Linked DNA regions of Paraneptunicella aestuarii. The protein of the gene in region 2 interacts with the protein of the main gene of each other region in a pairwise test. Links are inferred from orthologs where the notes say so. Each region holds a gene or a part of one and is shown on either strand. Other genes may lie near its edges.

Region 1 (4,526 bases), 250 kb from region 2 along the record:
ATGGCGTGAAACCTTCTGTTGGTCAACGCTTGAGAATTGGTGGCATGGTGGTCGAAGGCTCGGTTCAACGTAGCCATGATTCACTGGATGTGGAGTTTGATTTAATTGATGTTGGCCCTCTGGTAAAAGTGACTTATCACGGCATCTTGCCAGACCTGTTCCGTGAAGGTCAGGGTATTGTGGCAACCGGCGTTTTGCAGGAAGGTAATCTTATTGTGGCGGATGAAGTATTGGCTAAGCACGATGAAGAATATATGCCGCCTGAACTTGCCGAAGCAATGAAAGGCATTAAGCACGAGAAACCTTCTCAATATCAGCAATACAATAAGCCAGAAGGCGAGTAGGTACTTACTATGATTGCTGAGTTGGGACATTTCTCATTAGCATTGGCAATGTTAATGTCGATGCTAATGGCGGTATATCCGCTTTGGGGCGCACAAAAAGGTAATGAGAATTTGATGGCGATGGCTAAGCCGTTGGCGTCAGGCATGTTTCTCTTTACCGCTTTTTCTTTTGGTTGTTTAACCTACGCTTTTGTTACCGATGATTTTAGTTTGTCCTATGTGGCTCATACCTCGAATAGCTTGTTACCGATTCAGTATAAGTACACGGCTGTTTGGGGCGGGCATGAAGGCTCTTTCCTGTTCTGGGTGGTCATGTTTTCCGGTTGGACATGCGCTGTTGCCTGGTTTAGCCGCTCGATTCCGTTACATATGGTTGCCAGAGTGCTGGGCATTCTTGGCCTGATTGGTACGGGTTTTTATTTGTTTATCCTGCTCACATCCAACCCCTTTGAGCGTTTATTACCTTTTTATCCCGTTGATGGTCGAGACTTGAATCCCTTATTGCAAGACATTGGCATGATCATTCATCCGCCTATGTTATACATGGGATATGTGGGTTTTTCTGTTACTTTTGCCTTTGCGGTTGCTGCATTGATTTCCGGACAATTGGATTCAGTCTGGGCTCGTTGGGCTCGTCCCTGGGCAATTGCTGCCTGGGCGTCTTTGACCGTCGGTATCGTATTGGGAAGCTGGTGGGCGTATTACGAGCTTGGCTGGGGCGGCTGGTGGTTCTGGGATCCGGTCGAAAATGCCTCTTTTATGCCTTGGTTGGCGGGTACTGCGTTGATGCATTCTCTAGCGGTCACGGAAAAACGTAAACTATTTAAATCATGGACAGTATTGTTAGCGATTTCTGCATTTTCCCTGAGCTTGCTTGGAACCTTCCTGGTGCGTTCCGGGGTGATTATTTCTGTGCATTCCTTTGCCAGTGACCCGGCTCGTGGCTTGTTCATTCTTGGTTTGTTGATTCTGGTTATTGGCGGTTCCTTGCTGTTTTATGGCTTGCGCGCCAGCCAGCTAAAAAGCGTTGGGCGTTACGGGCTGATGTCTCGTGAAGTCATGTTGTTTGGCAACAATGTGTTGTTGAGCGCTGCCACCATGGTGGTGTTGTTAGGAACCTTGTTGCCTTTGGTGCATAAAGAACTGGGCTTGGGTTCCATTTCTATCGGTGAGCCTTTCTTTAATCAGATGTTTACCATTCTGATAGTGCCCTTTGTCTTTTTGCTCGGCATAGGGCCTTTATCTCGTTGGAAAAAGCAGTCGATTGGAGAGTTGAATAAGCAAATGGCGATGACGACCGTCATTGCGGCGTTGGGCGCATTGTTGATTAATTTTGCTTACGACAAACTGGTGATGATCGCATTGTTAGGGACTTTCTTGAGCATTTGGATTGGTGTTATGACAGTGCAGGAAGTGTTGTTGAGAGTGAATAAACAGGGTGTCAGTAAAGCCAGTTTAGCCAGCCTTTCTCGTAGCCACTGGGGAATGGTTCTAGGGCATATGGGCTTTGCCATTAGCTTAATGGGTATCGCTGTTACCAGTCAGTTCAGTCAGGAAATTGAAGTGCGCATGGATGAGGGTGATAAAGTCGAGCTGGTTGGTTATGAGTTTACATTCAAAGGCATTGAATCGTTGAATGGGCCTAACTATTCAGGGCAAGCTGGTATTGTTGAAGTTCACAAAGAGGGCGATTTCATTGCTCGGTTGAAAGCGGAAAAACGTTTTTACACGGTACAACGCTCTACCATGACCGAAGCTGCTATCGATAGCACTCTGTTACGCGATTTATTTGTTGCATTGGGCGATCAACTTAAAGATGGTTCCTGGGCGCTACGTTTATACGTTAAACCTTTAGTGGTGTGGATTTGGTTAGGTGGATTTATTATGGCTGCCGGTGGGTTGTTGAGTATGTCAGACAAGCGTTATCGCTTATCTCGATTTGCTCGTAAGAACGCAGAGCAACTTGATGATAGCGCTTCCCAAAAGAATCAGCCTGCTACGAATGAACCTCAAGGAGCCGCAGGATAATGAAAAAAATACTATTTTTCTTAATCCCTCTCGGAGCCTTTTTATCTATTACTTTGTTTTTGTTAAAAGGGCTCTTTTCCGAAGCGCGCTACGAAGTGTCGATTTCGGTTGATAAGCAAGTACCCGAGTTTGCCTTGCCTGATGTGATGGATCCGCAACAAATCTACACTAAAGAGGTGTTCCTGGGGCAAAAGACCTTGCTCAATGTGTGGGGCGTCTGGTGTGTGACTTGTGCGGTTGAGTTGCCTTATTTGGCTGAGTTACGCAAGCAAGGTATTCGCATTGTTGGCTTGTATTATCAACTCAATAATGACCCGGATTTTGGAGCCAAACCCTTGCCTCAATTGCAATGGGAAATTCGTGAAATGCTCGGCAAATATGGTGACCCTTACCAGTTTAATATCTTTGATGCGCAGCGCAGTTATGGCATGGACTTAGGGGTGACTGGTGCGCCGGAAACCTTTTTGATCGATGAGCAGGGTGTTGTGCGAGTTCACCATGTGGGTGATTTGAATCCACGTGTTTGGCAGGAAAAGTTTGCTGCTTATTATTCTGAAGATAAAGCGTCAGCCCAAGGTGCTGGTCGCTAAAAAACGAATCATAGTGGAAATGTCTGAGTGAAAATAATGCATTGGTTCAGATTGGTCTTTCTTTGGAGCTTTGTCGCTCTAAGCTTTTCTGTGTGGGCGACAACCGATACTCAGTTTCAGTTTGAGGATCCAGGCAAGCAAAAGCTGTTTCTGGAATTGAAAGCCGAGCTGCGTTGCCCTATGTGTCAGAACCAGAACATTGGTGATTCTAATGCCATGATCGCATTGGATTTAAAGCGAAAAGTATTCGAGTTGGTTGAGCAAGGTAAATCCAAGCAAGAGATTATTGATTACATGAAAGCTCGCTATGGCGATTTTGTTCATTATCAACCACCTGTAACACCCATTACCATCTGGTTATGGTTACTGCCGTTACTCTTTGTGTTGATTGCTGCTGCTTTGGTTGTTCGAAGCCGAATGAATGCAACCGACGCGGATTCCGTGGCATCAAACAATGATGTTTCCGGACAAGATGGCGTCGATCAGGACGAGTCTAAAGCTGACGAATTATTGGATAAATACAAGTGACAATATTTTGGGTTGGTGCAGTCGCACTTATTTTTCTCTCTTTAATCGTAATTTTCTGGCCTTGGCTTTTAAAACGAAATCAACACGATCAAGAACAAGAACGTTTGAATGTGTTGTTAGTAAAAGATCGTGTTGCCGAGATAGAACGTGACTTGCAGGAAAGTATCTTGTCTGATGAAGACAAACAAGCTGCTGAGTCAGAGCTGAAGAAAGCGTTAGTGCTGGAAGTTTCTGTTGCCAGTGAAAATAAAGTCCAAGCGACAAAAAACGCTTCAGGGTTTTCTGTTGTTCTGCTGCTTTTTACTTTTATCGCGATTGCTACGGCAGTTGGAAGTTATCTGTATAGTAATGAGATCAGCGATATTCAAAACTGGCAAGATGCACAGGCTCGTTTACCAGAGTTGGGTGAAAGAGTAGTACGTGGTGATGCTTCTTTGACTCAACTCGAATATCAGAATTTTACCTTGGCACTAAGAACCAAGTTGGCTAAAAAAACCGATGATGCTGTGGGTTGGTTGTTGCTCGGACGTCTTTATGCGTCGATGCAAAATGTCGAGCAGGCTATGTCTGCTTTTGAAAAATCCCTGGCTTTGGAACCTGATAGAATTGGTACGCTGATTAGCTACAGCCAGATGTTGATCATGACGAATCAAAAGCCTCAGATCTTAAAAGCCAGGCAGATTTTACAAAGAGCCTTACAGGCTTCGCCGGGCGAGAAAGATGCTATGGGGTTGTTAGCAATTGCTGCTGAGCAAAGTGGCGATAAGGATTTAGCTGTGATGACCTGGCAAGAACTCAGCCTACAAATTGCGCCTGAAGACCCGCTTCAAGAGACGATTAAAACGAAAATTGAACTGTTGCAGCATGGACAAACCGAGCTTATGGTTAAGGTTGATATTGCCCAGAGACTGAAAGATAAATTGCCGAAAGAGGCGATGTTATTTGTGTTTGCCAGAAAAGCGAACTCTGAAATGAAAATGCCTGCCGCTGTTATTCGTCAACCTTTAGGCCAATTCCCGGTGACCGTCACATTAAC
Region 2 (4,854 bases):
ACACTTAGTAATGCATCACGAAGAGCAACACTGGTATGGGTAAAAGCGCCAGGATTGATAATAATGAAATCCTGACTTCCCATAGCATTGTGGATCTTCTCGATCAACAAATGCTCGGCATTGCTCTGATAATGCTCCAAGGTTACGCCTAATGTTCCGGCTAACACATCCAGACCATTAACGATATCTTGCAAAGATTGAGAACCATAAACCGCTGGCTCACGCTTACCCAGCATATTTAAGTTAGGGCCATTAAGTAATAAAATCCGCATAAACTCTCACCTAAAATACGCTATTTTGCATACATCTTCGCAATTAAGCTGCCAAAATGGAGAAAAATGCAAAGCAACCTGATTTTTCGCCAAAATTGAAACACAAATGCTAATTATAGGCGCATCTGCATAAATGACAGCAATTTACTGGTCTTATCAGCGACGATAAGCACAAAGTTCTACTATTTCACACTTAAAAAAATTAAGCAACGGCAAGCGAGGTAAAATTTTTATCACAAATAGATTAAATTTAAAACTATTTCCCCGACAATTTGCGAGAAAAATTACTACCAAGCAGGTAATAAATCACCATCAAAACTAACCTAAGTATCAAAATTCTTCATTTTCGAGTATTTTCTGCCTCAAATAACGATTATTTCTAACAAATCCCTCCAATATTCCAATAAATTTTCATATGAAAGGCTGCAAATGAAATTTCAGGTTAATTTTTTAACCTGAAAATATAAAAAATGATTGCTTCTACCTGTATCCTCTCTAATATAAAAAAATACTCACGACTCAACTTAATATCTGGACGGAGACAGTTGTGCCTGTACACCACATACACCACCCCTTACTGGAACATAAAATTAGCCTCATGCGAGAGCTAAACATTAGTACGAAAAGTTTTCGCGAGCTCGCCAGTGAAATAGGCAACCTTCTAACTTACGAGGCAACACGTCACCTTCCGACAGAAGAAGTTGAAATAATGGGATGGCAAGAAAAACCCATCAAAGTTAAGCGTATTGTGGGAAAAACTCTCACTTTAGTACCTATTTTGCGCGCAGGATTGGGAATGTTAGACGGCGTAATGAGTCTGGTTCCCACCGCCAAAGTCAGTGTTGTAGGTTTATACCGAGATGAAGAAACATTAGAGCCTGTAGCTTATTTCGATAAGGTCGTTAAAGACATCCACCAACGAACAGCGCTGATCGTGGATCCCATGCTCGCTACGGGTGGAACAATGAAAGCCGCTATTGAGCTGATCAAAAGCAAAGGCTGTACCGATATTATGTGCCTGGTATTGCTGGCTTGTCCTGAAGGTATTAAGACGATTACCGATGCTCACCCCGACGTCGATATTTACACAGCAACCATTGATGAGGGACTCAATGAAAAAGGTTATATCATCCCTGGTGTGGGTGATGCTGGAGACAAGATATTCGGAACTCAATAATTAAATAACTAAATTCAATAACTGCGGATTCCGGCTTAAAAACAGGAATCCACAGTTATCCGTTACCCGATATTAATCACTTCAAAGCGCGATTAATATGCTCAGCAAAGCGATCTGCCGGCATAAACCCCGTCACTCTGGCTCTTTCCAATTCTGTTCCATTCACATCAAAAAACATAATGGTCGGCAGCCCTAACACGCTAAAGGCTTCCTGGAACTCCAAATTTTCAGGCGTGTTGTCGGTAAGATCGATTTGGAATAGCTCGGTATTCGCTAATACGGCTTTCACTCGAGGATCCGGAAAGGTGTATTTTTCAAATTCCTTACAAGCCACACACCAATCCGCATAAAGGTCGATCATTACCGATTTACCCTGAGCATTGGCTTGCGCGACTTTTTGTTCAAAATCAGCGTAATTCTTCACAATCTTGAACTGCAAATGCGCCATTTCTGTACCAACTTGCTGTGCAGTTTCCGGCATCAAAGAATCACGAATTTTTTCATAACCATAAATGGCAGAAGCAAACATTCCCAAGAAAATGACAACCGTTCGAACACCCTTCCAGAAGGTCAAGACCGTTTGTTGATTCTTCTCATAGTAGTAACCAAACATGGCTAAGCCTAATACGCCCCAAACCATGCTTATCCAGAAACCACTATACATGCGTTCAACGAACACCAGCGCCACAGCCAGCATCATAAAACCGAACGTCACTTTAACCACATTCATCCAGTTGCCAGCTTTAGGTAGCAACTTACCGCCAGTCACAGCAAAGGCAACCAGTGGAATACCCATGCCAAAACTAAGTACGTAAAGCGCCGTAAAGCCCAACATCAAATCGCCGCTTTGCGCGATATAGAGCAAAATAGCGGTTAACGGTGCTGTAGTACAAGGCGACGCCACTAATCCGGAAATCGCTCCCATCACAAACACGCCAAAGTAACTGCCGCCTTTTTGCTGGTTGCTCAGATTATTCAGTTTAACCTGCCAACTTGACGGCAATTGCAACTCATATGCTCCAAACATCGCCGCAGCCAAGGCAACAAACACCACGATTAAAACCGTCAAAATGGCAGGGTGCTGTAATGCTGCCTGAAACTGCACACCCGCACTGGCCACAACCAACCCTAACAATGAATAGGTCAGAGCCATCCCTTGAACGTAAATCAGAGACAAACTCAACGTATGACTGGTGTTAGCGTTCTTTCCTTGTCCCACAACAATGCCAGAAATAATGGGATACATGGGAAATACGCATGGTGTGAAAGCAAGGCCAATACCCAGCAACAAAAAGCCTAACAATGTTAAAAACATACTGTCCTGGCTTTTTAGCAAATCCAGTAACTGGAATTGTTCAGACACAGGCGCGCTTGAACTTTCTTGCTCTTTAATCGATATAACCGAAGAAGGTTCTGTTGCATGGTTGCCAGAATCAGTTGCCTTGGCAACTACCTCAGACAAATACACAACCTTTGTCGTAGGCGGGTAACACAATCCGAGCTCGGCACAGCCTTGATATTGGATCTTAACCACACCATCGTTAATGGAATGCTTTATAGGAAACTGAACATCTACGTGCTCAAAAAAGACATCCGACACGCCGAAGAATTCATCTTCTATTTCGCGAGCTTCAGGGAAAACAGGCTCCCCCAACTCGGCCTGTTTCACCACGGTTTTAAATTGTTTCTTGTAGAGGTAGTAACCCTCAGCAATTTGCCAGCTGAGCGTTAGTTGATCGTCCTTTTGATAAAAATCGAACTGAAATGCCTGATCCACAGGCAAGAATTCCGGCTGCTCCTGGAACAGATCTGACATAAAGTCATTTTGCTGCCCCTGAACATGGAACGTAACACTAATAAAGCAAAAGAAAATCCAAAAAATACGAGCAAATAGAGGGTTTATTTTATTCATTTAACACTTTTTCTTATCCAATCTGCGTAATCTTCACTGGCATGACTAATATCCAACACAACCCATTCAGGCAAATCATACGAATGTAATTCAAACATACTTTCACGAAGCTCCTTTTCCACTGATTTTTTGGTTTTAACGATCACCTGGCATTCCTGATCCTGCTGAACCGTCCCTTCCCACATGTAAACAGAAACCACTCCGGGAACAATGTTCACACATGCAGCCAACTGGGATTTAACCGCACGATATGCAATATCTCTCGCCACCGACATATTGGGGCAAGTACACAAAATTACGCAAAAGTCTGACATAACAGCTCCTATGACCTGCAACACTGCTCGATAATTTCACAGCAATGTCATGATAAGTGATAAACTTGGCTACCAACAGGCATTTTTAGCTGGCGTTCAGAGGAACAACCATGCATGCCCGTTAAAATTTCATCTATTGAGAAATCAACATTTACCACAATGTTGTTCCTTTAAAATTAGAACAAATTGGGATTACCGTGTTTTTTAAATTATTCATTCTGTTTGCCGTCATGCCTATTGTAGAAATTTCCCTGTTGTTGCAGGTGGGTGACATCATCGGCGGCTGGAACACTTTGGCGATTGTGATCATCACGGCATTTATTGGTGCATCACTGGTTCGCCAACAAGGAACACAAACCTTTGTTCAAGCGCAGCATAAAATGCATCAAGGACAGCTTCCCGGTCAAGAGCTTGCCGAAGGATTATTATTATTAATTGCTGGCGTGCTATTAGTTACCCCGGGATTTATTACCGACATTATCGGCCTGCTGTTTACCTTGCCCATCACTCGTCCTATGATTGCCAGCTACCTGGTTAAAAACTTCTTCAATAAAATGACGATGAATGCCAATCAATCGTTTACCTACACCTATCACTCAGAACATCACCGTTCAAATTCACAATCCCAAGAAGACATTATTGAAGGTGAATTTCGCCGAACCGACAATCCTGCAATCAAGGATGTAAACAACGATAAAGAACAGCCTTAAACCACACTACCTTTCAAGAGATGATGATATACATCAGCATGACGAAGAGGCTCTAAGAAAATCCTTAATATCGCCGTCATGCCGCACAACAATGCCGCACAACGATGCGGCATCCAGAATGCATTGGTGTCATTCCAAATTCATTTCGGAATCTCTGGCTTAAACGTCAAATAGAGCATTTTATTAACCAGAAATCACCGCTTTCGCCGAACAATGAAAAAAAATACAAATTTTTTTAAAAAAGATCCTTGAGATCATTGCTGCCACCCCCATTTACGCTGGCAACAAATTCAACGGAGTAGATCATACGGTCTACTCGAATGTTTTATTGAGTTCCATAAGGAACAAAATTAAATCTAATCTTGCATATTTCAGGAGATTGAAAAGATGGCAATTCGTCCTTTACACGATCGCGTAATCGTTAAACGCCAAGAGCAAGAAAGCAAATCTGCTGGTGGTATTGTACTAA

The links.
Region 1: the proteins of KIH87_RS16830 (region 2) and KIH87_RS15715 interact in binary tests that used the Escherichia coli proteins (3 or more experiments, as listed by UniProt). The link is inferred for Paraneptunicella aestuarii from one-to-one orthologs.

The regions. Positions count from the first base shown.
Region 1 is NZ_CP074570.1:4,070,248-4,074,773, reverse strand. Bases 1,168-4,166 are described here. They hold KIH87_RS15715 (DsbE family thiol:disulfide interchange protein), read left to right. Parts: upstream 1,168-2,371; coding sequence 2,372-2,962; downstream 2,963-4,166. Other genes in these bases: ccmI (c-type cytochrome biogenesis protein CcmI), read left to right, coding at 3,487-4,166; KIH87_RS15710 (cytochrome c-type biogenesis protein), read left to right, coding at 2,999-3,490; KIH87_RS15720 (heme lyase CcmF/NrfE family subunit), read left to right, coding at 1,168-2,372. Also shown: cytochrome c maturation protein CcmE, read left to right, coding at 1-344; more of KIH87_RS15720, read left to right, coding at 354-1,167; more of ccmI, read left to right, coding at 4,167-4,526. UniProt on the Escherichia coli protein: Involved in disulfide bond formation. Catalyzes a late, reductive step in the assembly of periplasmic c-type cytochromes, probably the reduction of disulfide bonds of the apocytochrome c to allow covalent linkage with the heme.
Region 2 is NZ_CP074570.1:4,316,284-4,321,137, forward strand. What follows is about bases 944-3,906. They hold KIH87_RS16830 (protein-disulfide reductase DsbD), read right to left. Parts: upstream 3,362-3,906; coding sequence 1,526-3,361; downstream 944-1,525. Other genes in these bases: upp (uracil phosphoribosyltransferase), read left to right, coding at 944-1,449; cutA (divalent-cation tolerance protein CutA), read right to left, coding at 3,358-3,675; KIH87_RS16840 (FxsA family protein), read left to right, coding at 3,906-3,906. In the rest of the region: aroQ (type II 3-dehydroquinate dehydratase), read right to left, coding at 1-272; more of upp, read left to right, coding at 871-943; more of KIH87_RS16840, read left to right, coding at 3,907-4,385; KIH87_RS16845 (co-chaperone GroES), read left to right, coding at 4,773-4,854. UniProt on the Escherichia coli protein: Required to facilitate the formation of correct disulfide bonds in some periplasmic proteins and for the assembly of the periplasmic c-type cytochromes.